One region of the Pseudoalteromonas sp. 23_GOM-1509m genome, then DNA from elsewhere that is predicted to be linked to it. Evidence: predicted binding sites of a transcription regulator. Region 1 holds the regulator's gene; each other region holds the start of a gene.
What was found. Region 1 encodes FliA, which starts transcription of late flagellar genes. Its sites were predicted from a motif close to CTAAAGNTNNNNNNNNNNNNGCCGATA; they were not measured.
Positions count from the first base shown of each region.

Region 2: N523_RS0110140 (DUF5610 domain-containing protein) is a predicted target of FliA. The motif match lies at 2,331-2,357, and genes of this name have one in related genera.
Region 3: pomA (flagellar motor protein PomA) is a predicted target of FliA. The motif match lies at 1,823-1,849, and genes of this name have one in related genera.

Region 1 covers NZ_KI912433.1:284,879-293,117, forward strand. The annotation lists gene N523_RS0114695 (flagellar motor protein MotB) at 1-565, opposite strand, end outside; gene N523_RS0114700 (flagellar motor protein) at 571-1,335, opposite strand; gene N523_RS0114705 (protein-glutamate methylesterase/protein-glutamine glutaminase) at 1,328-2,479, opposite strand; gene N523_RS0114710 (chemotaxis protein CheA) at 2,533-4,749, opposite strand; gene N523_RS0114715 (protein phosphatase CheZ) at 4,764-5,531, opposite strand; gene cheY (chemotaxis response regulator CheY) at 5,548-5,931, opposite strand; gene N523_RS0114725 (RNA polymerase sigma factor FliA) at 5,972-6,682, opposite strand; gene N523_RS0114730 (MinD/ParA family ATP-binding protein) at 6,709-7,569, opposite strand; gene flhF (flagellar biosynthesis protein FlhF) at 7,562-8,239, opposite strand, start outside.
Region 2 covers NZ_JADO01000025.1:560-8,798, forward strand. The annotation lists gene N523_RS0110130 (RNA recognition motif domain-containing protein) at 1-359, shown strand, start outside; gene murI (glutamate racemase) at 322-1,110, opposite strand; gene N523_RS0110140 (DUF5610 domain-containing protein) at 1,177-2,301, opposite strand; gene trmA (tRNA (uridine(54)-C5)-methyltransferase TrmA) at 2,466-3,563, shown strand; gene N523_RS0110150 (thiol:disulfide interchange protein DsbA/DsbL) at 3,638-4,276, opposite strand; gene N523_RS0110155 (thiol:disulfide interchange protein DsbA/DsbL) at 4,296-4,919, opposite strand; gene N523_RS0110160 (serine/threonine protein kinase) at 4,955-5,929, opposite strand; gene ccoG (cytochrome c oxidase accessory protein CcoG) at 6,011-7,441, opposite strand; gene N523_RS0110170 (hypothetical protein) at 7,724-8,083, shown strand; gene N523_RS0110175 (hypothetical protein) at 8,083-8,239, shown strand, end outside.
Region 3 covers NZ_JADO01000023.1:848-9,086, reverse strand. The annotation lists gene dxs (1-deoxy-D-xylulose-5-phosphate synthase) at 1-351, opposite strand, end outside; gene ispA ((2E,6E)-farnesyl diphosphate synthase) at 467-1,354, opposite strand; gene xseB (exodeoxyribonuclease VII small subunit) at 1,357-1,599, opposite strand; gene pomA (flagellar motor protein PomA) at 1,903-2,670, shown strand; gene N523_RS0109670 (flagellar motor protein MotB) at 2,673-3,593, shown strand; gene N523_RS0109665 (hypothetical protein) at 3,741-4,226, shown strand; gene N523_RS0109660 (DNA topoisomerase III) at 4,302-6,242, shown strand; gene N523_RS0109655 (M20 metallopeptidase family protein) at 6,271-7,581, opposite strand; gene N523_RS0109650 (tetratricopeptide repeat protein) at 7,691-8,239, shown strand, end outside.

The sequences.
Region 1 (8,239 bases):
TATCGACTGATGCGATGATTGCTTCAATTTTTTTTACAATCTCTTTGGCCTTGTTATGTGCAACAGCACTACCACTGGCAAACAACAATCCGGAATTGAGCTCAATAACCAACCAGTCTTGGCTTAGTTCTAAGCTAGCCTCGCCACTGCGTATCTCATCAATCAGCGACGATTGTAATTTAGCCAATAAACTATCCAGCGGCTTACCTAAGTGGCGTTGACTAATATTGCTATTGTCACTTTGACCATCGAGTAACACTGGGCCTTGCTCTAGCTCTTGAATACTTTCGCCATAGAGTATTTCAGCCTCAGGGGTCACCCTTTCAAGCAATAAAGCATCACCATTTACCCCGTTACCCTGCTGAGAATATTGTTTTGCAGACTTATCAAAAACATGCTCAAGAGAATCAGATAAAACCTTGATGTTGTCTTCTTTATTTATCGCAATTGCATACAATACAACAAAAAATGCAAACATTATGGTCATATAATCCGCATAAGAAACTAACCAACGCTCAGTATGTTGGCTCTTTAATTGGTGATGACGTAAGCGACGGCGTAACATAGGCGCTAATGGGCCTGTAAAATTGGACGTTCAACGCGGTAGGCTTCAAGCTTTAGTTCAATATTAATAGGGCTCTCACCTTGGCTAATAGCAATTACACCTTCCGCTAACATTTCGTGATAAAGCATCTTTTGTTCAACCCGTTGCTTTAGCTTATTGGCCATAGGTAAAAATAATAAATTAGCCAAACCAACACCATATATAGTTGCAATGAACGCGGTGGCAATACCCGTTCCTAACTGCTCAGGATCGTTAATAAATGACATGGCTTGAATAAGCCCAAGTACAGCACCTAAAATACCAATAGTTGGGCTATACCCACCCATTGCTTCATATACCCGGCTAGCCTCAAGTAATCGTTCTCGCTCAAGTAATAAGTCAATCTCGAGGGTATCGCGTAGTTTTTGCTCTGAACAGCCATCAACTAATAAACTCAGTCCTTTGGCAGCATAGGGATCTGAATGCGCAAGTGCTTCGTTTTCTAATGCTAAATAGCCTTCTTGACGGGCTTTATGCGACCAGCGTTTTACTTGCTCAATAGCATCTTCAATATCATGGTCGTCGGTAACAAAAACCCAATGAGTAATACTAAGCATTTTTTTAAATGTATTGGCTGATGTTTGTAGCATCACCGCACCTAATGTACCGCCTAATACAATAATTAGTGCAGGCCCATTAAACAGCGCAGATACCACACCTCCCTCTAAAGAATAACCGATTGCAATAGCACCTAATGCAACCAGTAATCCTAAAACAGAAAGCTTATCCACAGCCAACCTCTCTTTTTAAGCGTGCAGCCACATCATGAAGGCTAATGCTTTCGCTCGCTAAACCTGCACTGGCTATCGCCTGAGGCATACCATAGACAACACAGCTTTTTTCATCCTGAGCCCAAATTGTAGCGCCAGTTTGCTTAAGCATGCGAGCACCATCACGACCATCTGCACCCATGCCTGTCAAAATAATGGCAAGCACATCACCTTGATACGCTTTGGCCGCACTGCCAAAGGTAATATCAACACTTGGTTTATAGTTTACTCGTTCATTTTTATCTTCAAACACACGAAGGGTTCTATTAGAGCCACGTCCTTCTACCATCATTTGCTGGCCACCTGGCGCTAAATAAGCGCACCCAGGTTGTAATCTATCGCCTTGCTGCGCTTCTTTTACCTTAATCTTACACAAGCCATCTAAGCGAGTAGCAAAGGCCGGGGTAAATGCAGCAGGCATATGCTGTATGAGTAGAATAGGGTGTGGAAAATTAGCAGGTAATTGCGTCAAAATAGTTTGCAGTGCAACTGGCCCACCTGTGGATGTACCAATAGCAACTAACTGATACTGCTTACCACTGGCACGCGCTGAGGCACTGCTGTTAGTAGGTGCAGGACTCGCATTATTAAAGCTACGATCAGGTTGAACTATCGGCTTTTTAGCAAGGTTAGAAAAGCGTTCAGAACTGTTTGACGCTGGTTTACTAATACTTGGAGATGGGGCCGTTCTCGTAATTCTTCCAATACGCTGGCGGCCTATTTCCTTAACCTTATTTTGCAATAACTTAATTGCATCATCGTTATTTCGAGCAATATCTTCAAACTTTTTAGGTAAAAAGTCCATCGCCCCAGCATCAAGCGCATCCAAAGTGGCAGATGCCCCTGCTCGTGTTAACGATGAAAACATTAAAATAGGTGTTGGATTACTCGCCATGATCTCTTTCACAGCACTAATACCATCCAGCACCGGCATTTCAACATCCATGGTGATAACATCAGGACGTAACTGAGCTGTTTTTTCGACGGCCTCTCGGCCATTTACAGCAAAGCCTATTACCTCAATGCCGCTGTCTTGTTCAAGAATTTCACTCACTCTGCGGCGAAAAAAGCTTGAATCATCAACTACTAAAACTTTAACAGCCATTTCGCTCTCTTATTCAATGAATGGGTAGGCATAAAGTTTATACCTACTTTTTATTATCCAGCGTAATGCTTTAGCATACTCGGTACATCTAATATCAGTGCAATTCCACCATCAGAGGTAATAGTCGCACCCGCCATACCCGGCGTACCTTGCAATAATGCATCTAGAGGCTTAATCACCACTTCTTCTTGACCTATTAGTGAATCAACAACGAACCCTACTTTTTGAGTCCCTATTTGCACAATAACGACATGCCCTTGTGCTTTTCGCTGACCTCTATCAGCGCCTTTTATAAGCCAATGTTCAAGGTAGAATAATGGAATCGACTTTTTACGAACAATAATCGTTAGCTGGCCATCAACCACATTAGTTTTTGTTAAATCTAAGTGGAATATTTCACTTACACCCGCTAGCGGCAAGGCAAAGGTTTGCTCTCCCACCACCACCATTAAGGTAGGCAATATCGCAAGTGTTAGTGGAACTTTGATTTCTAAAGTAGTCCCTACGCCCATTTCTGATTTTATGTTAACCGAGCCATTGAGCTGAGTGATTTTTGTTTTAACCACATCCATACCAACACCACGGCCAGAAATATCTGAGATTTCTTCTTTGGTTGAAAACCCAGGTGCAAAAATAAGGTTATAAGCTTCAGTATCAGAAAGACGACTCGCTTGGTCGTGATCAAGCACCCCTTTACTAATCGCAATCTTTTTAAGCTTTTCAGCATCCATACCGGCACCATCATCTTGGATGGTAAGTAGAATATGATCACCCTGTTGCGAAGCTGATAAAGTCACCGTACCTGTTCTAGGTTTACCCGATGCTTCACGAATATCGGGCATTTCAATACCATGGTCGACCGAGTTGCGAACCAAATGCACCAATGGATCGGCCAATGCTTCCACTAAATTTTTATCTAAATCGGTGTCTTCACCGACAAGTAATAAATTAATATCTTTTTTAAGTGTTCGTGCTAAGTCACGTACAACACGAGGAAAACGGCCAAATACTTTTTTAATTGGCTGCATTCGTGTTTGCATTACTGCACCTTGGATATCAGCAGTCACAACATCTAAGTTGGAAATAGCTTTACCCATAGCCTCGCTATCAGAATTAGTCGCCAAACTCACTAAGCGATTTCGCACAAGTACTAACTCGCCCACCATGTTCATTATTTGGTCTAGGCGTTTGGTATCAACACGTACTGTTGTTTCTGCCGGTGGAGGCGCTGCTTTTTTAGGCGGCGCAGCTTTAGCTGCTTGTGCCGCAGGAGCCGGCTTAGCTGGCTCTGGTTTAGGCTGTGGCTTAGCTGCAGCAACTGGTTCTGGCTTTTTAGCTGCCACTGGTTCTGGTTTACTTACAGGAGCCGGTGTTTCTATCGACTTAGGTGCACCTTTACCATGAAGTTCATCAAGTAACGCTTCAAACTCGTCGTCACTTATTTCATCATCGCCCGAGCTTTGCTCGTTACTTGGTGGAGCCACAGGGGCTGATGGTGTTTGTTGTGGTGTACTTGCGGTTGCTTGGCTCACTTCGCCAAAGCTGCCTACACCATGAAGTTCATCCAATAAGCTGTCAAACTCATCGTCAGTTATATCACCACTGACATCATTGTCACTTGATGATGATTGTTTTTCTTGTGGAGCTTGCCCTTTTCCATGAAGTTCATCAAGTAGGCTTTCGAATTCGTCTTCGGTTATTTCATCAATCTGAGACTCAGTACTGCTGCTATCTGGGCCGCTAAATAATTCATCAAAAGCAAACGGGTCTTCTTCAGCATCGTTGCTCTGTTGCTCTGCAACTGGTTCAGGCTCTACCGATGGAGTTTCCACAGGAGCTATATCTTCAACCACAGAATCGCCGGCAAGCTCTTCTGATGTCGGTGGCTGCCCAAGTTTGTGAAGTACTGCAAGTAATTCTGGATCAGCAGGCTCTGGCTGGTCACGATTTTTAATCGTGGCAAACATTTCATTAATGGTGTCCAGTGCTTGTAAAATCACATCCATTAATTCAGAGTTAACTGTTCTTACACCTTGGCGCAGTAAATCAAACACATTTTCAGCACCATGACATGCATCAACAAGCTCTGTCATAGCCAAAAAGCCAGCGCCACCCTTTACAGTGTGGAAACCGCGAAATATTGCGTTTAGTAGCTCAGTATCATCTGGGTTGTTTTCCAGTTCTACTAACTGTTCAGATAAAAGCTCAAGGATTTCTCCGGCCTCTACTAAAAAGTCTTGTAAAATATCTTCATCGACTTCAAAGCTCATGCAGTACTCTCCTATTAGAAGCCCAAACTTGATAATAGATCATCAACTTCATCTTGATCAGATACAACATCATTACGCGTTTCTTTATCAATAATAGGCCCTTCGGGACCTGCTAGTGTTTGTGCAACAATGGGATCTTCTATTTTTTCTGGTTGTTCAGTTGGTTCAACCTCACCACCTTGCGCTGCAAATGCAGTTAACAGGTGAATTAAACTTTCTTCAACTTCACGGACAAGTTCAATAACACGGCGAATAACCTGACCGGTTAAATCTTGATAGTCTTGAGCCATCAGTACATTAGTCATCAGCATTTGTAACTCATCGGTTTTGTGATGAGAACTGCTCATAAACTTATCAATACTATGACAAAGTGATTTAAACTCACCAAGCTCTATTTCGCGGTTCATTAAACGATCCCACGTTGGCTTGATATCAGCTATTTCGTCAGCGATTTCTTGTGCTAATGGTAAGCTTGCTTCAACCGCATCCATTGTCTTATTGGCTGCGCTTTCTGTCATTTCCATGACATAGTTAAGGCGTTTTTTAGCGTCAGGGATGGCATCAGTGGTAATGTCTGTTAAACGCGTGTCTAACTCGAAACTTTTTAAAGCTTCGTGCAGTTGACGCGTCAACTTACCCACCTCAGCAAATAACTGTGATTGCTCTTGTGAAGCTGTTTCTAAAATTAACTGATTCGCTTTATCTTGCTCACCATTTTCTAAAAAAACAACTAACTGGCGAGCTTGTTCTAAAGTAATCTGAGGCGCAGCAGGTGCTGACATAAGCCTCTCCCTCTCATTAACCTAAGCGTTCGAACACTTTTTCTAATTTAGTTTTCAATGTACCTGCAGTAAATGGTTTAACAATATAACCATTAACACCTGCTTGGGCCGCAGCAATTATTTGTTCTTTTTTAGCTTCTGCTGTAACCATTAAAACAGGAATATGCTTTAATTTTTCATCAGCTCGAATTGCCCTTAAAAGATCAATACCTTGCATGCCTGGCATATTCCAATCTGTTACAACAAAATCAAACGCTTGATTTTGCAACATAGGCAAAGCAGTTGACCCGTCATCTGCTTCTTGAACATTGGTAAAACCTAAATCGCGCAACAGGTTTTTAATAATACGTCTCATTGTTGAGAAATCATCAACAACAAGAATTTTAATGTTTTTATCCAAAACATCCTCCAGTGAGGCCTGAACCTTTATTTACTTACTTCTAGTTTATCCAGTCATTGATTTTTGCTTTAAGCTTAATCATCGCCTGACCATGTATCTGACTTACACGCGATTCACTTACATCGAGTATATGCCCAATTTCTTTTAAATTCATCTCATCGTTATAGTATAAAGAAAGCACCATTGCATCTTTTTCCGGTAACGACTTTATTGCACTGAGTAAAGACTCATTAAACCGTTCATTTTTAACATTATTGAACGGTTTGTCTAGTGCTAAATCTTGGCCATGAGGTGTAATCACATCGTCATCTATACCAAGGTCTTCAATGCCTAACACTTTGCTTACATTTACATCGTTTAAAATATGATGGTACTCATTTAGCGAAATTTCAAGTTTTTCAGCAACTTCACTATCTTTAGGCTCACGGTTTAAACTGTTCTCAAGCGCAACAATAGTCTCTGCAACCAAACGGCTTTTTCTGTGAACTGAACGTGGAACCCAATCGCCTCGGCGCATTTCGTCTATCATCGCACCACGAATACGAATACCGGCAAAGGTTTCAAAGCTTGCGCCTTTACTTGCATCAAAGTTTTTTGAAGCTTCAATTAAACCAATCATACCCGATTGAATTAAATCATCTAGCTGCACACTGGCCGGTAAACGAGCAATTAAATGGCACGCCACTTTTTTGACTAATGAGGCATGCTTTTCAACAATCATATTTAAATTCTGTGTTGACTGATATCCCATAGCTCTATTCACCGGTATTGTCATTGTTAGTTACTAACTAGTTTCTCAATGAAAAACTCTAAATGACCCGAGGCTTGACTAGGTGTTGGCCACTTAGCAATTTTTGTCGCCAGTGTTTTAAAAGCAATCGCAGCAGGCGACCCAGGAAAAACCTCAACAATTACTTTTTGGCGGCGCGTTGATTTGCGCATATTTTCATCATATGGAACCGTTGCAACCAACTCCATCGATATATCTAAAAATCGGTCGGTAACCTTTGAAAGTTTTGCAAACAATTCCTGCCCCTCGCGTAAACTACGCACCATATTGGCAACAATTTTAAATTTATAAACGCCGTGCTCACGGCTTAGTACTTTAATTAAAGCATAGGCATCGGTAATTGATGTAGGCTCATCACATACCACCACAACCACATCTTGCGCTGCGCGAGAAAAACTCAGCACCATATCGGAAATACCCGCAGCGGTATCAACAATTAAAATATCAAAATCGGTGTTAAGTTCACTAAATGCACGAATAAGTCCAGCGTGCTCTGAGGGTGATAACTCAACCATACTTTGCGAACCCGATGTTGCAGGCACTATTTTTATGCCTGCGGGACCTTCGACTAAAATATCATCAAGTTCACATTCGCCCGATAAAACATGAGATAAATTACGCTCAACGCGCAGTCCAAGCATCACATCACAATTCGCTAATCCTAAATCAGCATCTAGTACAAGCACACGTTTGCCTTGTTGGCCTAACGCGATTGCCGTGTTAAGGGATACGTTCGTTTTACCCACTCCACCTTTGCCGCCGGTGACAGCGATAACTTTTACGCCGTTATTATTATTCTTGCTCATTTTGCGAAGGCCGCTTGCTTGATCTAAAACTGTGTTAATCATACATCTCTACTGTGCTCGACGCCACTGATTGGTGTCGTGATTGTTGTGCTTTTATTCTTTTTAAATACAATTGCTCAGCTTTTTTTACTAGTTTTTCGGCATTTGCCACTCTAATATCTTCTGGTACTCGCTGACCGTTAGTAAGATACCCTATTGGGAGACGATTTTGAATCGCAATACTAATAATCTCACCTAAACTCAATGACTCATCAAGTTTAGTAAAAATACATCCACTTAGCTGTACTTTTTTAAAGTGCCTTACTGTTTCTTGTAATACATTAATTTGCGCCGTCGCACTTAATACTAAATAACTACGTATATCAACACGCTGATTACGCATCAAGGTGTTTAACTGCTCGGTTAAGCGTAAATCACGTTGACTCATTCCTGCTGTATCAATTAAGACTAGACGTTTATTTCGTAAATGGTATAAAACTTCTGCTAATTCATTTGCATCTTTAACTTGTTTAACGCCACAACCTATAATACGACCATACGTTGCTAGCTGCTCATAAGCACCAATACGGTAGGTATCGGTAGTAATAAGCGCTACTTTATCGGCACCGTATTTTTGTGCACCCAATGCTGCCAGTTTTGCAACTGTGGTGGTTTTACCCACGCCAGTAGGTCCGACTAACGCAAAAACACCGCCTTGGCGAAGTATTTCGTT
Region 2 (8,239 bases), on a different contig from region 1:
GTTTATTAATTGGTGGACTTGTTATTGCTGCAATGTCATCAGTAAGTACAGAAGAAGCCGAAGTAAAAACAAAAACACTTTATGTTGGCAATCTTCCTTATCGTGCAAATGAAGGTGTAGTGCGTACTTTATTTGAAGAGCAAGGCAAAGTATTTAACGTTCGTTTGTTAAAAGATAAGAATACTGGCAAGCGTCGCGGTTTTGGCTTTGTTGAAATGGCACAAGCAGATGCTGATAATGCAATTGCTAAGCTAAACGATAGTGAGTTCCAACAACGTACTTTGAAAGTACGTGAAGCAAAACAAAAACAAGAAGATGATTCTAACTCTTATCGTTCAGAGTCGGATCAAACAGTGTAACTTGCTTAACCGCTAGTTTATCACTACATACATCAGCCGTTGCATAATAGTGCAGCGGCTTTTTTATGCCTGCTTGATTATCACTTAATTTGAGTAAAGAACTAACTCGCTTAGCAATGGCCGCACCAGAGTCTAATAACTGTACTTGCGTATTAAAGTAATCACTAATTGGTTTAGCTAAAATAGGAAAGTGAGTACAGCCTAATACCAGCACATCTATATCGTTATTAATATTTAATCGGTCTAACTCAGTGTGCAACTTATCAAGATCTAAGTGCTGGGTAAAAAAGAGAGTCTCTGCCAAAGTAACTAGTTCAACACTACTATATAAGCTTGTGGTTATAGACGAGGCATGTTCTTTTATAAGTGCATCAGTATAGGGGCTTGATACCGTTGCGGGAGTTGCCAATAAACCTATATTCTTTGATTGCGTTAATTGCGCAGCGGGTTTAATTGCAGGTACAACCCCAACAATAGGAATATCGGTAATTTGGCGTACCGCACTTAATGCAGATGTTGAAGCGGTATTACAGGCTATAACAATTAAGTCGACATTAAGTGACTCATCTTTAATAAATTGGATCAATCCGCATAGGCGATTAATGATGGTTTGTTGCGACTGTGCACCATATGGCAATAATGCGTTATCCATAAAATAGCTGTATTGAGCATGAGGAATGCTTTGCTGAATATGCTCAAGCACGGTGGTTCCACCTATACCTGAATCAAATACCATGATGTGCGCTGACAAACTACCATTCCTACTCTTTACTAAGAACGGCAGTTTGCCATGTGGCTTTTATAAAAGAAAGTAGTTTTACTCAGTGCCTAGCTTTGCAGTAGCGGCGTTTAATTTATCTAAGTTTTCAAACATGGTGTTAGTGTAATCAACCAGTTTATCTATTTCTTGTTGATCTTGATTTAGCCATTGAATGATACCTGATAGCTGACTTTCTAATCCTAGGGTTTGCGCTTTAGAGTAAGCTGATTTTAGATCATCATTAAAAGGGGCTACAGTTTCGGCAATGGCTTTTTCTGATGTTGGCTTAATTTGTTCATACTCTTTAATTGCTGCCACAGTTTTGCTTTGACGTAAGTCCATTGAGAATGCCACCAGCTGTTCATTACCTAAACTGAGTTCTTGGGCTTGCTCAAATGCTTTGTCTAAATCGCCACTAAAAAAGGTTTTACTGACATCTTGTAACTCTGCCATTAAATCATTTATGGCTTGCTGCTCGTCTTCATTAAGCTCCCCGTTTACTGACATCGAGAAAGAGAGCTCACGGGATTCAGAAAATTGTGCACTAAATGATTGTGAATCATCTGTTTGTTGATAACGACTAGATGATTGCGATTGATAAGCATCTGCAAAACTAATACTCACCTCATCACCTTCTGCTGTGGTAAATGTGTAATCAGCACTATTGCTTAAACTTACATATTGCGTCTGGCTAACAGTAACGCTTGCAGGTTGTGGGTTAAATAAGTTCTGCTCAAATTTATCGAGACCACTAAAAATACCCTCTTTAGATTTATCAATACCCTCTTCAAGGTCTTGATTGAATACCCCCATGCCTTTTAATTCATCCACAGCCTCATCAACACCCGTTTGCACTCCTTTACGTGCCTGATTTAGCATATCTTGCAGTTTGTCGTTATCGGCACCATTGGCTTTGGCTTTTTTTACCGAGCTTGTTACAAAGTCTAAAACATTTTTTACGACTTCATTAAAATCAAACAGTGGTTTGTCTTTTTTGGTTTCGGCGACCGGCAAACCTAATTCTTTTGCCATTTTGTCACCTAACACGGCAGCAGCCAGTTCTTTTCCTCGTTGCTGATAATTATTTGGTGGCGAGTCTATTTTAGGCTGTGGCATTGCCTGTTTAGTATTGTATTTATTAGCATTGCTGTTTGGAACAAAACTAAAGTTACCTATTTTCATGAGAAGACTCCTATTTAGACTTACTCTTTTATCGGCCAAGTAAGCCTATACTGTAGTAAAATGCTCAAAAAAAGCTCACTATATTTGATCAAAACTAGACAAATACGCTTCGCTCCCTACAATAGCGCCGATAAACAGATCTCAACGATAAGGTTATACCGTTAATGGCAGTTATAAATATAGATACCACGCAATACGATGCACAATTAAATGAAAAAGAGCAGCGTATTACAGAGCAATTTCAACGTTTCGGTGTAAAACAGTTAGAAGTATTTAGCTCTGAGCCCATTAACTACCGTCAACGTGCAGAATTTAGAGTATGGCACGATGGCGATGATCTGTTTCATATTATGTTTGATCAACAAACGAAAGATAAAATACGTGTCGATACCTTTGACCCTGCAGCACCCTTAGTCGGTGAAGTTATGCAGGTGATGATTGATAATTTAAAAGGCTGCGAAGTACTACGTCGTAAATTATTTCAAATAGATTATTTATCGACCCTCAGTGGTGAAATTTTAGTGAGCTTGCTGTATCACAAGCCACTTGATGAACACTGGTTAACTGAGATCAACGCCTTAAAAGAAAAGCTAAGCAGCCAATATAAAATTGACTTTATTGGCCGCGCTCGTAAGCAAAAAGAAAAATTGGGCGATGATTTTGTCACTGAGCGTTTAATGGTTAACGGCCAAGAGCTAATCTATCAACAAGTAGAAAATAGCTTTACTCAGCCTAATGCGAAGGTCAATATTAAAATGTTAGAGTGGGCACAAGAGTTATGTAAACCACTAAACAATGATTTACTAGAGCTGTATTGTGGTAATGGAAACTTTTCTATTGCACTTGCTGGTTCATTTAATAAAGTGCTGGCGACGGAAATATCAAAATCGTCGGTGCATTCAGCACAATATAATATTGCTCAAAACCAAGTAACTAACTTAGATATTATTCGCATGTCGAGCGAAGAGTTTACTCAGGCAATGAAAGGCGAGCGTACTTTCTCTCGCTTAGATGGCATTGACTTGAGTAGTTACAACTGCCAAACCATCTTAGTCGACCCGCCTCGAGCAGGCATGGACACGCTTACGTGTGACTTAGTGGCAAATTATGAAAATATTATTTATATCTCATGTAACCCAGACACATTAGAGCGCGATCTTGATCACTTAACACAAACCCATGAGGTTAAGCGCTTTGCAATATTTGATCAGTTCCCTTACACACATCACATTGAATCTGGTGTATTTTTACAACGTAAATAAACTAAGTATTAAATAGCGCATATTATAAAAATAAAAAAGCTCCTAAAGGAGCTTTTTTATTTTGGCCAGACCACTTATTTATTTGCTAAGTAGTTAATGAGTGCTGTTACATCTTCTGGCGATGAAATACCTGACTCGCCACCTAAGTTAAGCTTATATTTACCATTAACAATAAATGTAGGAACGCCACGCAGTGCCCCTTTACCTTTAAAGTAATCTTGGTCACGTTTCATTTTAGAGCTAAGTGTACGTACCGAGAAGCTTTCAAATAATTTATCAAACTTGTCGCCATCTACGCCTTGAGCTAAAAATACATCTTTTACATCTGCAAGCTCATTAAAACGAGCGCGCTTTGCATGGATATGATCAAACATCGCTGAAATAATTTTATCTTTTTGAGGTAGTACTTCAGCTGTAGCTAATGCTTGGCTGATCATGGTTTGATGTTCTGGGTCACGTACACCCACAAAATCTACATGGCTTTTCTTAAACTTTACGTTTTTATCTAGCTTAGGTTTGATCTCGGCCAGCAGTGGTTCCATGTTATTACATGCAGGACAGTAAAAAGAGAAAAACTCTTTTACTTCTGGTTTTCTGGTTGCACGATCAGAGACGACATCGTAATGCACGCCCTCTTCGTAAGTGGCAGCAAAACTGGTTGCAGCTAAAGGGAGTAATACAGCAAGTAACCCTGCTTTAACTAATTTGATCATTATTGTGGTGCTCCAAAAATTATAGTTTTAGTAAAAAGCTAATTAACTCATCAAGTTCTTGTTGGCTCTTGATTGTATTAATATTGATTTTGTATTTGTCATTTACGATAAATGTAGGCACGCCAGTTAATGCACCAAGTTCAGAATATTTATTCTGCTTATCTTGCATGGCACGTTCAGCTGCTATGATAGGCAAACTAGCGATGTCGTTATCAAATGTCGCGTTATCAATTGCATTAAGCTCTAATAACTTTTTAACGTCTTTAATTTCAGTTAATGGCGCACGTTGTATATGAATGCTTTTAAAAATTTGCGCTGTTACCGCTTCAGCTTGACCGTGTTTCTTTGCGATTAAGTAAGCAAAGCTTAAATTACTTTGCGCTTGTGGTGAAACGCCTCCCAAAAAGTTGACATGATTTTTTACAAATTCAGCCCCTTCAGGTAAGTTTTCTGCAATCCCTTTGGCTACCGGCTCAAATTTAAAACAATGTGGGCAATAGAAAGAGAAAAACTCGGTTACATTCGGGGTTTTACTTTTTTCAACATCAATTACAGTGTATTGATTACCCGCTTCAAAGTTAGCAGCTAATGCTGCAAAAGGTAAACATAGAATCAGTAAACTTAGTTTTAATTTTTTAAGCATGAATATCTCGTTATACTTCTTTTTAAATAAAAATATTATGGCAATAATTTTAACGGGGCTTCTTGCAAAGCTGCAAACTGCTCTTTAAGCGCTAAAATTTGTTGCTCCCAGTATTTGTCATCTGCAAACCATGAAAAGTTCCGTACAAAAGCAGGATCACTCCAACGTTTTGCAACCCACCCCATGTAATGAATCATACGCATAGCCCGAAGCGGTTCGATCAGCTTAAGTTGTGAGTGATCAAAATCGCAAAACTCTTCATATGCATTCACTAAAGTGTCTAACTGTAACAGCTGTGTTTGTCGATCGCCACTGAGCATCATCCATAAATCTTGAATTGCAGGACCTTGACGGCTATCGTCTAAATCAACAAACATTAATGCATCTCCTGCCCATAGGATATTACCAGCATGGCAGTCACCATGTAAGCGAATGCCTTCTACATTTTTATATTGCTGTTGAGTTTGAGCAATGACTAAATCTAAAATAGTGTAAAAGGAAGTCTCTAATCCCATAGGGACTAACTTACTTTTTTGTAAATGAACTTTAGCTGTATCTAAATATTCATCACAGGTAACGGTGGGTCTTTGGGTAAAGGGTTTCGTTTTGGCTACTTGATGCATACGACCGATTAAACGCCCGAGTACATCGAGTTGATCTAAATTGTCCACCTCAAATAAACGCCCGCCTACACTTGGGAACAAAGTAAACAAATACCCTTGATGTTCAAACAAGCTTTGCCCATTGTGTTTTATTGGCGCCACCACCGGTACTTCGGCGGCAGCTAGTTCAAAAGCAAAGTCATGCTCTTCTTGAATTTGCGCTTTGCTCCAGCGCTCAGGGCGATAAAACTTAACGACGTAACGCTTTGCACCCTCGGCCACAAATTGATACACCCGATTCTCGTAGCTATTTAGCGCTAACAACCCTGACTCAGCATAAATATCCACGCTTTCTATGGCATCCAAAATAAGATCTGGGGTTAAGTCAATAAAGCTAAATTTACTCATATACTTCTTATATAAAAAGAAAAGCGGGAATATCCCGCTTTTTTGTTAATAACAGTGCTCGTTTGCCTTTAATAAAGCGACTTATCGTGCCTTAAAAAAGTTGCTTGGCTGCGATATTTTATTATCGGGCTCGTTTATTGGCGACAACACAAAGTTAAACTCGGTCATTGGCGCTTTTAAATCATAAGGATCCATTACCAGTGATAGCGGTACATTATGCGATTCACCAGCGTTTACTGTAAAGGTAGTATCACCTAAGTATTTATAATTATCTAACCCTGTTACATCAATAGAGAATGTTTGCTCGTATTGTGCTTTGTTAATTACTTTTAAGGTATAGGTGTTTTCAACTAAACCATTAAAATCGACACGATACAACTGATTGCGGTCGCGAATAATATCAAAGTCCATGGTTTTACGCATGGCGATATTAGCAACTAGCGCACCGGTAAGTAAGATTAAAATAACACTGTAACCAATCAGCTTTGGGCGCAGCGGATGGGTTTTATTCTCTGGTGTTTCTAAATTACGCTCGGTGGTGTAAGAGATAAGGCCCCGAGGGTAATTCATTTTATCCATTACGCCGTCACAGGCATCAATACAAGCGCCACAGTTTATGCACTCATATTGCAAACCATTACGAATATCGATCCCGGTTGGGCAAACCTGCACACACAAGTTACAGTCAATACAGTCACCTAAACCTAACTCTTTAGGATCTTGTTTACGAGAACGTGGCCCTCGGTTTTCACCACGAGTTTCATCATAGCTTACAGTAAAAGTGTCTTTATCAAACATTGCTGACTGAAAACGTGAATACGGACATATATGTAAACACATAATTTCTCGCATCCACCCAGCGTTACCATAAGTACAAATAGTAAATACAATGATACTAACTAAGGCATAACCGCCTACATTAAAGGTAACAAATTCAGGCAGTAGTTCGCGAATAGGCGTGAAGTAACCAACAAACGTTAACGCAGTATATAAAGAAAATAATACCCAACTAGTGTGCTTAGCTGTTTTACGCCAGAACTTGTCAAAATCCATCGGCCGTTGATCTAACTTTTTACGTTGGTTAGCGCTGCCCTCAAACTTTTCTTCAAACCAAATAAAAATGAAGGTCCATACTGTTTGCGGACATGTATAGCCACACCACACTCGACCATAAAAAGTGGTAACCAGAAATAAGGCAAACGCTGCTAGCATAAATATAAATGCAAGAATGGTGAAATCTTGTGGCCACAGGGTTAAGCCAAAAATATTAAATTTTTGCTCCATTAGCTCAAATAAAACAGCTTGTTGACCGTTAAAGTTGATCCATGGCAATAACATAAACGCCAGCATGCCTAAAAAGCCAATACGTTGTCTTAGTAATTGATGGAGTCCTGAAACAGCACGCACATAAATACGGTTGCGTGGGTTAAATCTATCTTCTTGACGGCTCAGATCGGGTTTTTGGATCTTAACCTCTGTTGGTATGTTTTTTACTTTAATTTGCTTATCCATTGAAGTTCCTCAACGCCGCTAGGAAATAAAAATTCAGCAATCTTTTTGTACTTTTCGCCTAAGTGTAGCAACTTACATGCTAAACATAATACGCTTTAGGTCGCACTTGTATACTTTCAGATATTTCAGAAATATCTAATTACTCCTCTTATTATACGCATATTGGCTAAAATTACTGACTAGATTGCTAATAATTTATTCAACTTGTGACTTGCTTTTAAGGTGTATTTTATTACACTTGCCGGCTACTAACGTGTTGTTTGGATCAAGGTTTGTGTATTTATGAAGAAATTTTTTATACTAGTGGTTGTGATCCTAGCATTTTTTACCATTGATCACCCCTTGATAAAAGAGCCTCGTGAGCGCTTACTCGGTGATGGTATAGGCTTGTTAAGCAGCACAACTAAAGTCGATCGTTTTCCTGTCGCAACCATGACAAGAAACAAAATCAATAAACAGTTAGCACTTTCAAGATCCGAAGAGGACTATATTGATAAAACGTTTACCAATGATGAGTCAGTAAAGTTGTTTGAATTACGCTATTGTCGTCAAGGCGATCTAAACCTTTACTTTTATTCAGAACGTTTAACAACGGTATGTCGCATTATAAAAGAGTCATTAGCGCAAGCGAGAGTGAAATAATGGATTTTTCTGGATTAAATAAAAAAGCAAGTAACTCATTTCACAAACACCGCACTATGCTTAAGCAGTTGGCACAAGGTAAAACACTTAAATGTGAGCATTGCCAGGGTGTATTAACGTTAAATTTAGCCACCAGCGAACCTGGTAAGGGAGTAA
Region 3 (8,239 bases), on a different contig from region 1:
GGTGTCGTATTCACTTTCATCTCTAAAAGGGAAAGGATGCAATCCGTCTTTTTGGCGAATGGTATGCATTTGATCACGACGGCCAGTCAGTATTTTATGCGGATAAGCTTGATGACCCACATCCCAGACCAAGCGGTCATCGGGTGTGTTGTATACATAATGTAGTGCAACGGTAAGTTCTACGGTTCCTAAACCAGACGCTAAATGGCCGCTACTTTGCGATACCGAATTGAGTAAATAGTCACGCAATTCATGGCTAAATGCAGGAAGCTTATCTTGTGCTAAGTCTCGCAAGTGGGCTGGTTCGTTCACCAAATCAAGTAATGGATACTTGCTGCTATCAAGTGTCATGGTTTTTTATATATCCTTCGCTAATATTAACCCTCCTCAAAACAAACGAGGTTTAAAAGGCGACTTAATATTCAGTAATAATTTTATACTAAGAGTTAATACGTTTTAGCTGTATTTAATGGTCACGTTCAATTAAATAGTTAGCCAATGCCGCTAAATCTGTTGTGTCTGCGTCAATGTTAGCTAATGCCTCATGGGCTTGTTGTATTAAATTTTGTGCTTTTTGCTTAGCGCCTAGCATACCTAATAAAGCGGGGTATGTCGCTTTATTCGCTGCAATATCTGACCCTTGTGGCTTGCCTAAAGTAAGCGTATCGCCCTCAACATCTAAAATATCGTCATGAACTTGAAATGCAAGCCCTATAGCGTATCCAAAAGTTGATAAGTTATCTAAAGTTTGTTGGCTTGTATTAGGAGCGCACAGTGCGCCAAGAGTGATCGCACAATTTATTAGCGCACCGGTTTTAAGTTTATGAATGCGTTCTAACTCATCAACAGTAATAACCTTATCGGTTGCTGCAATATCGCGGCCTTGTCCGGCAACCATACCTTGTAACCCCGATGCATGCGCTAGTGCTGCGATCATTTTTAATTGTGCTTCAGTCGAACATTTAAATGTGTGCTTAGCAATAAGTTCAAATGCTAAAGTTTGCAGTGCATCTCCAGCTAAAATCGCTTGTGCTTCACCGTATACAATATGACATGTAGGGCGACCACGGCGTAAATCATCATCATCCATAGCGGGTAAGTCGTCATGCACTAATGAATAACTATGAATACATTCAATGGCTGCGGCAAGTACATCTAAATCACGCTTGTCAGCACCGAGTATTTTACCTGTGGTGTACACTAAAAACGGGCGCAGTCTTTTACCACCATTCATTACACTGTAATGTGTGGCTTCTTTTATAGTATTGTCGCTTTCAAGAGGTTGTTCAAAATAAAGGTTGAGCGTATTAGCTACATCATCTTGAGCGAGTTTTATTTGTTCTTTTATGCTCACGATTATTCCATATCGTTATCAAACTGAGTAAGCGGTGCTTTTTCGTCATTACCCATTAATATCGACACCTTTTGCTCGGCTTGTTGAAGTTTGCCTGAAGATGCGCTCGCAAGTGCAATACCTCGCTCAAATTGCTTTAAAGACTGTTCAAGCGATAAATCACCTTGTTCCATTTCACTGACAATTGTTGTTAACTCTTCTAGTGCTTGTTCGAAACTTAAATTTTCAGGTTTTTTAGTCGCCATCTTTATTTTCAACTTACATAATAAATTTAGACGCCAATTTTAGGGGGAATGCTAAACTAGGTCAAAGAATGATATTGTTTTTTGATAGATAAATGCTGTTGATTGGGTTTTATTGCGTTTCAACGTTATTTTTTAAAATTATTAATTTTGATTAATTAGATTGATTACCTATGTTGATCTAAAATATAACTAATCTTAATTTTACCGTTTATCATAAAAATCACTTAAGTATTTCAGTATCTTGCCGATAAACAATTAATAACAACGCTTGCGAAGAAAAAATATAAAACCTTTGGAGGGAATGTGGATTTAGCAACCATTATTGGGATCCTTGGCGCAATTGGCTTAATTGTCATGTCCATGTTTATGAGTAGTAGCGGTGAAGTCGCTATGTTTTACAATACCCCTTCTGTGGTTATTGTATTTGGTGGTTCCCTTTTTATCGTTTTATCTAATTTTACCATGTCGCAATTTCTTGGCATTGGTAAAGTATGTGCAAAAGCATTTATGTTTAAAATTGAGCCTCCTGAAGCATTAATCGAAAAAGCGGTAGAATTAGCTGACTCTGCTCGAAAAGGCGGGTTTTTAGCCTTAGAAGAAGCCGAAATCCCAAATCCTTTTATGCGCAAAGGCGTTGATATGCTAGTAGATGGACATGATGCTGATGTGGTACGTGCAACATTACAAAAAGATATTTCGTTAACCACCACTCGCCATGAAATGGGGGCAACCTTATTTAAATCATTAGGTGATATTGCACCTGCAATGGGGATGATCGGTACGTTGATAGGCTTAGTGGCTATGCTCTCGAACATGGATGACCCCAAAGCTATCGGACCGGCAATGGCGGTTGCGTTGTTAACCACATTATACGGTGCATTTTTAGCAAACGTTGTAGCCATTCCTATTCAGGTAAAACTTGAACTGCGTAAAGACGAAGAGGCCATGAATCAGCGCTTAATTTTAGATGCAGTATTAGGTATTCAAGACGGGCAAAATCCTAAAGTAATTGAAGGGATCTTGAAAAATTATCTAGCTGAATCAAAACGCGCAGTCAATACTGAGGAATAATTATGTCAGATGAAGAGTGCAAATGCCCACCTCCAGGACTTCCTGCGTGGATGGGAACGTTTGCCGATTTAATGTCATTATTAATGTGCTTTTTCGTACTTTTACTCGCATTTTCTGAAATGGATGTACTTAAATTTAAACAAATTGCAGGCTCAATGAAGTTTGCTTTTGGTGTACAAAATAAAATAGAAGTAAAAGACATTCCAAAAGGGACATCTGTTATTGCTATGGAGTTTACGCCGGGTAAACCTGAGCCAACTCCTATAGAAACCATTCAGCAACAAACGGTTGAAATGACCCAACAAATGCTTGAGTTTCAGGCGGGAGATGAAAGCTCCGCAGGTGGACGTCAAGAGCAACGTGGTGAAAAGCGAGGTGGTGAATCAAGTAGTACCTCAGAGGAAGTTGCTGCAGCTACGGCAGTGTCTGCTGCTGATCAAGAGCAAATAAATGACTTAGTTAAAAAAATTGCGCAACAGCTTGAAAAGCAAATTATTGATGGGGCTATTGAGCTTGAATCTTTAGGGCAGCAAATCATAATTCGTATTAGAGAAAATGGCTCGTTTCCATCGGGGAGTGCATTTTTACAACCACAATTTAAACCTATCATTCAAGATATTGGTCGATTACTTAAAGATGTACCCGGTGAAATTACGGTGTCTGGTCATACGGATGATTTTCAGGTTTCCAACGAGCTTTACATTAATAACTGGGATTTATCATCTAAACGCGCAGTTGCGGTAGCGAGTGAATTACAAAAAGTTCCAGGTTTTGATAAAACCAGAATGATGGTGGTAGGACGTGCAGAAACTAGGCCCTTAGTGCCGAACGATTCCCGCGAAGATCGAAGACGTAACCGCCGTGTAGAAATATCAATTTTACAAGGCAAGGCAAAAGAGTCAGCGCCAATTGATGTAAGATAGAATGACTTGGCTATGTACCTTTTTTAGCATAGAATGCAACATTCTTAACAAATGTAATGGGGCGAATATGTTGACTAAGTATTGTAGTATGCCTGGTAACGGCGATGGAACTGATGAAGATACAAAAGTTAAGTAAGGTTATTTAGTTTGCCTGAATGGTTTTTGTATTTTGTAAGTATATTAAGCAAAAGCTGGGTTCTTATTTTGAGTCCGGCTATTTTTATATTCTTTATCCTCAAAGATTATTTAGCTCTTAGGTTCGTTGTTATTACTGCCGCTTTTTTCTTATTTGGCACTGTGACCTACTCAAGTTTAATGGCGTTTGATGATGGTATTTATATATACCGTTACCTTGTATGGGCATTAACAGATATTACTTGGATGGCACTTATTGCTTATTGGGGTCTTAAAGATAAAGTGCATTTGTGGCAATGTGTACTTGGGCAGCTTATTGTTATTGGTGCACCCATTCTTCAATTATTTCGCTTAGTTGACCGACACCTTTGGGATTTATCTTATAGCACTGTGATGTATCAAACATTTATGCCTTTAATAAATATTGCCACTGTTGTTGTCTGCTACCTGCCTCTTTTATATCTTTTTGTTAATAAGCGAAATAAAGCTTTAAGTTAGAAACTATAAAAATATCCCCAGTTTTAAACTGATATGCTAAACTACTGTTTATATGAACAGTGTTAGGGTGTGGTTATGAAACTTTATATTGCTGAAAAACCTTCATTAGGACGCGCTATTGCAGATGCGCTTCCAAAACCTCATAAAAAACACGATGGTTATATTGAAGTGGCGAATGGTGATTGTGTGTCTTGGTGCATAGGTCATTTGCTCGAGCAAGCAGAACCCGATGACTATGATGAGCGTTTTAAAAAATGGCAATTTGAGCATTTACCTATTGTGCCTGAACACTGGCAATTAAAAGCTAAAACAAAAACCCGTAAGCAGCTTACCATTTTAAAAAAATTAATTAAGCAGGCAACAACACTCGTACATGCTGGCGATCCTGATCGTGAGGGTCAGCTACTGGTTGATGAAGTAATCGAGCAAACAAAAATTAGTCAAACCAAAAAGCAAAGTATTCAACGCTTATTGATTAGTGATTTAAACTTAACTGCGGTAAAAAAATCACTCAACTCTATGCGGGCTAACCGTGATTTTATCCCTTTGAGTGTATCTGCTTTAGCGCGGTCTCGTGCTGATTGGTTGTTTGGTATGAATTTAACGCGAGCTTATACGCTAGCTGGGCAAAAAGCGGGCTTTGGTAATGTGTTGTCGGTTGGGCGAGTACAAACACCTATTTTAGGTTTAGTTGTAAATCGTGATAATGAAATCGCAAATTTTGTATCCAAACCATTTTATGAAGTACTTGCTCATCTTGTTACACCTGAGCAGCAATCATTTACTGCTAAGTGGATACCGAGTAAAGCGTGCGAACCATATCAAGATGAAGAGGGCAGAGTACTTAATAAAGCCTTAGCCGAAAATGTGACTTCACGCATTGCTAATCAGCCCGCAAATGTAACAGCGCTTGAGCAAAAGCAAAAAAAACAAACCGCGCCTCTTCCTTATAACTTATCTGCTTTACAAATAGATGCTGCTAAAGCTTTTGGGATGCCAGCACAAAAAGTACTCGATATTTGCCAAGTTTTATATGAACGTCATAAATTAATTACCTACCCACGCTCAGATAACCGTTACTTACCGAGAGAGCATCACCAAGATGCACCTGCTATTTTAAAAGCGATAGCCGTAAATGGTGGGCAGTCAGTAGAGCTGGTAAATGAGGCAAATGCAAAACAACGTAGTAAATGTTTTAATGATGCAAAAGTGGCCGCTCATCACGCCATTGTGCCGACAGCTAAACAGTTAAAAAGTGTGAGTTTAGCCAATGATGAAGCAAAAATTTATCAGTTAATAAGTCGACACTATTTAATTCAGTTTTATCCCGACTACATTTACAACGAAAGCAAAGTAGAGGTAACCATAGCCGGTGGTTTATTTAAAGCAAGTGCAAAGCAAGATGTAAGCTTAGGTTTTAAATTGCTCATGGGTAAGTCGGAACTTAAAGAAGAAGCTACATTACCTTATTTAGAAAAAGGCATGGCACTTACTTGTACTAAAGGTGAAGTGGTGCAAAAGCATACATCTCCTCCGGCTCATTTTACCGATGCAACCTTACTTGCTGCTATGACGGGAATTAGCCGTTATGTAAAAGACCTGCAAATCAAAAAAATATTAAAAGAAACAGATGGCCTCGGTACAGAAGCAACGCGTGCAGGCATTATTGAGCTGTTATTTAAACGTCGCTTTTTAAAACGTGAGGGAAAAGCAATTAAAGCAACTGAAACAGGTCTGGCATTAATTAGTGTATTACCAGAGGGATTATCAAGCCCCGACTTAACTGCAAAATGGGAGTCGAGTTTAGGTGATATTGCACAGCAAGCAATGAGTTATCAGCAGTTTATACAACCTTTATTAGCCGATTTAACTAATTTTGTAAGCCAAGCGGCGAACTGCAATAGTCAGGCATTTGCACTGTTACCTAAAACGTCACCTAAAAAGCGCTTTGCCAAACGTACAAAAAAAGCGCCGTATAAAAAGTCGAGTTATAAAAAAAGCCCTGCGGTAAATTAATCGCAGGGCTTACATATAGCGTTGAAGGTTACTGATTGAATAGTGCCACAGCGGCGTTACTCATAGCCTTTATTCCTGTAGGCAGTGCTACTTTATAATCAGGCGCAAATTTACTTGAATGTAACGAGGGCAGTGTTTCGTTATTTTTTATTGCCTTGGCGTACTGCTGTTGGTTAACGCCACCTAGCCAAAATAAGGTGATAGGAATATTTTCGTCGGTGCGCCCATATAATCCAAAGTCTTCACCGGCCATTACCGCTTCTGTTTCGAGCACGTTTGCATCACCTATCGCACTTTTTATAGCGTTTCGAACAAGGTTAGTTTGTACTGGGTTATTGTAAGTTGATGGAATTGATTCATCTTCATGAACTTTCACTACAGGGTAGAGAGATTCCTCAAGGCCTGCACTTTGTGCTATACCTGCAGTAATACGTTTAATTGCGGCTATTTGTGCGTTACGTATATCTGGATTGTAGCTGCGTAGCGTAAGTTGTAACTTAACTTCATCAGAAATAACATTGTGTTTAGAGCCACCATGAATGGAACCCACCGTTATCACTGAAGGCTCAAGTGGAGAAAGCTCACGACTAGTAATTGTTTGTAGTGCAAGTATCGTTCGAGCTGCGATGATCACAGGGTCGATAGTTGTATGCGGGTAAGCACCATGGCCACCTTTGCCTTTTATACTAATATCAACAGAATCAACACTGGCCATGGTGTATTCATTTTTCATTGCCACTTTACCCGCAGCAACGCTAGCGCTTACATGCAAAGCAATAATATGATCTGGTTTAGCGTATTTGTTAAATAATCCTTCCTTGAGCATTGCTTTTGCACCACCGCCTACTTCTTCAGCGGGTTGAGCAACCATCATTAAAGTACCTTGCCACTTATTTTTATGCGTAATTAATTGCTCAGCAGTACCAATAAAAGAGCTCATATGAATATCATGACCACAGCCATGCATAACGCCAACTTCACTACCTTGATCATTAATTGTGGTAATAGTTGATGCGTAAGTTTTGCCTGTTTGCTCTGTTATAGGCAGGCCATCAGTATCAGTTCTGATCATGACGGTAGGGCCTTGACCATTTTTGTAAATTCCGACTACACCATAGCCACCTACATTATCGGTTACGTCAAACCCTAATTTCTGAAGTCGTTCAGCGATTTTTTTACCTGTTTGCTTTTCCTTATATGACAATTCAGGTGATTGATGTAGGTCTAAGTAAAGTTTTTCTATTGCCGGCATGCTGGTATCAAGATCCAACTTAAGTGCTTGCGCATTCAATAATGGGCTGACTAATAAACACAATGCACTTACATACGCTAATTTCATATTTCCCTCACTACCTTCTATTGTATTTAAATGATTTAAACAGATGACTTGTAATTATTATCTTCATCACCATATAAAAACCTAAATAGATGAACATGGCAATAATTCAATGAGCAATATAGTTAGTCTTAACGCACAAAACCTTCAGCAAGTATTGGGTGAAACATCACAACAAAAGTTAGTACTACTTAACTTTTTTTCTCCACAAAGCCCAGAGTGTATTAGCCAAGCAGCTATTTTAGATAAGTTAGCTGCTGAATACAGCAACTATATAGTAGTCGCAAACTTAGACTGCGATGCAGAGCAGGCACTTGCCTCTCAACTTGCCCAACAAGTTGGATTGCAAACCTTACCTACTTTAGTGTTATTAAAAGACTCAGCTCCAGTTGATGTATTAGCGGGTGCTCAAACAGAAAGCCAAGTTCGTGATGCATTATCTAAACATTTACCAGCTCAACAAGACTTATTATTAGAGCAGGCTAAGCAAGCACTGATTAATAGCGACTTAAATGCCGCGTTTACTTATGCCAAACAAGCGTATGAACTTGATAGTCGAAATGCGAGGATTAAATTAGTACTGGCAGATATATGTATACAAATCCACAAACTCGATGAAGCCGCTGCGTTAATAGAAACAATAGATGTACAAGAGCAAGAT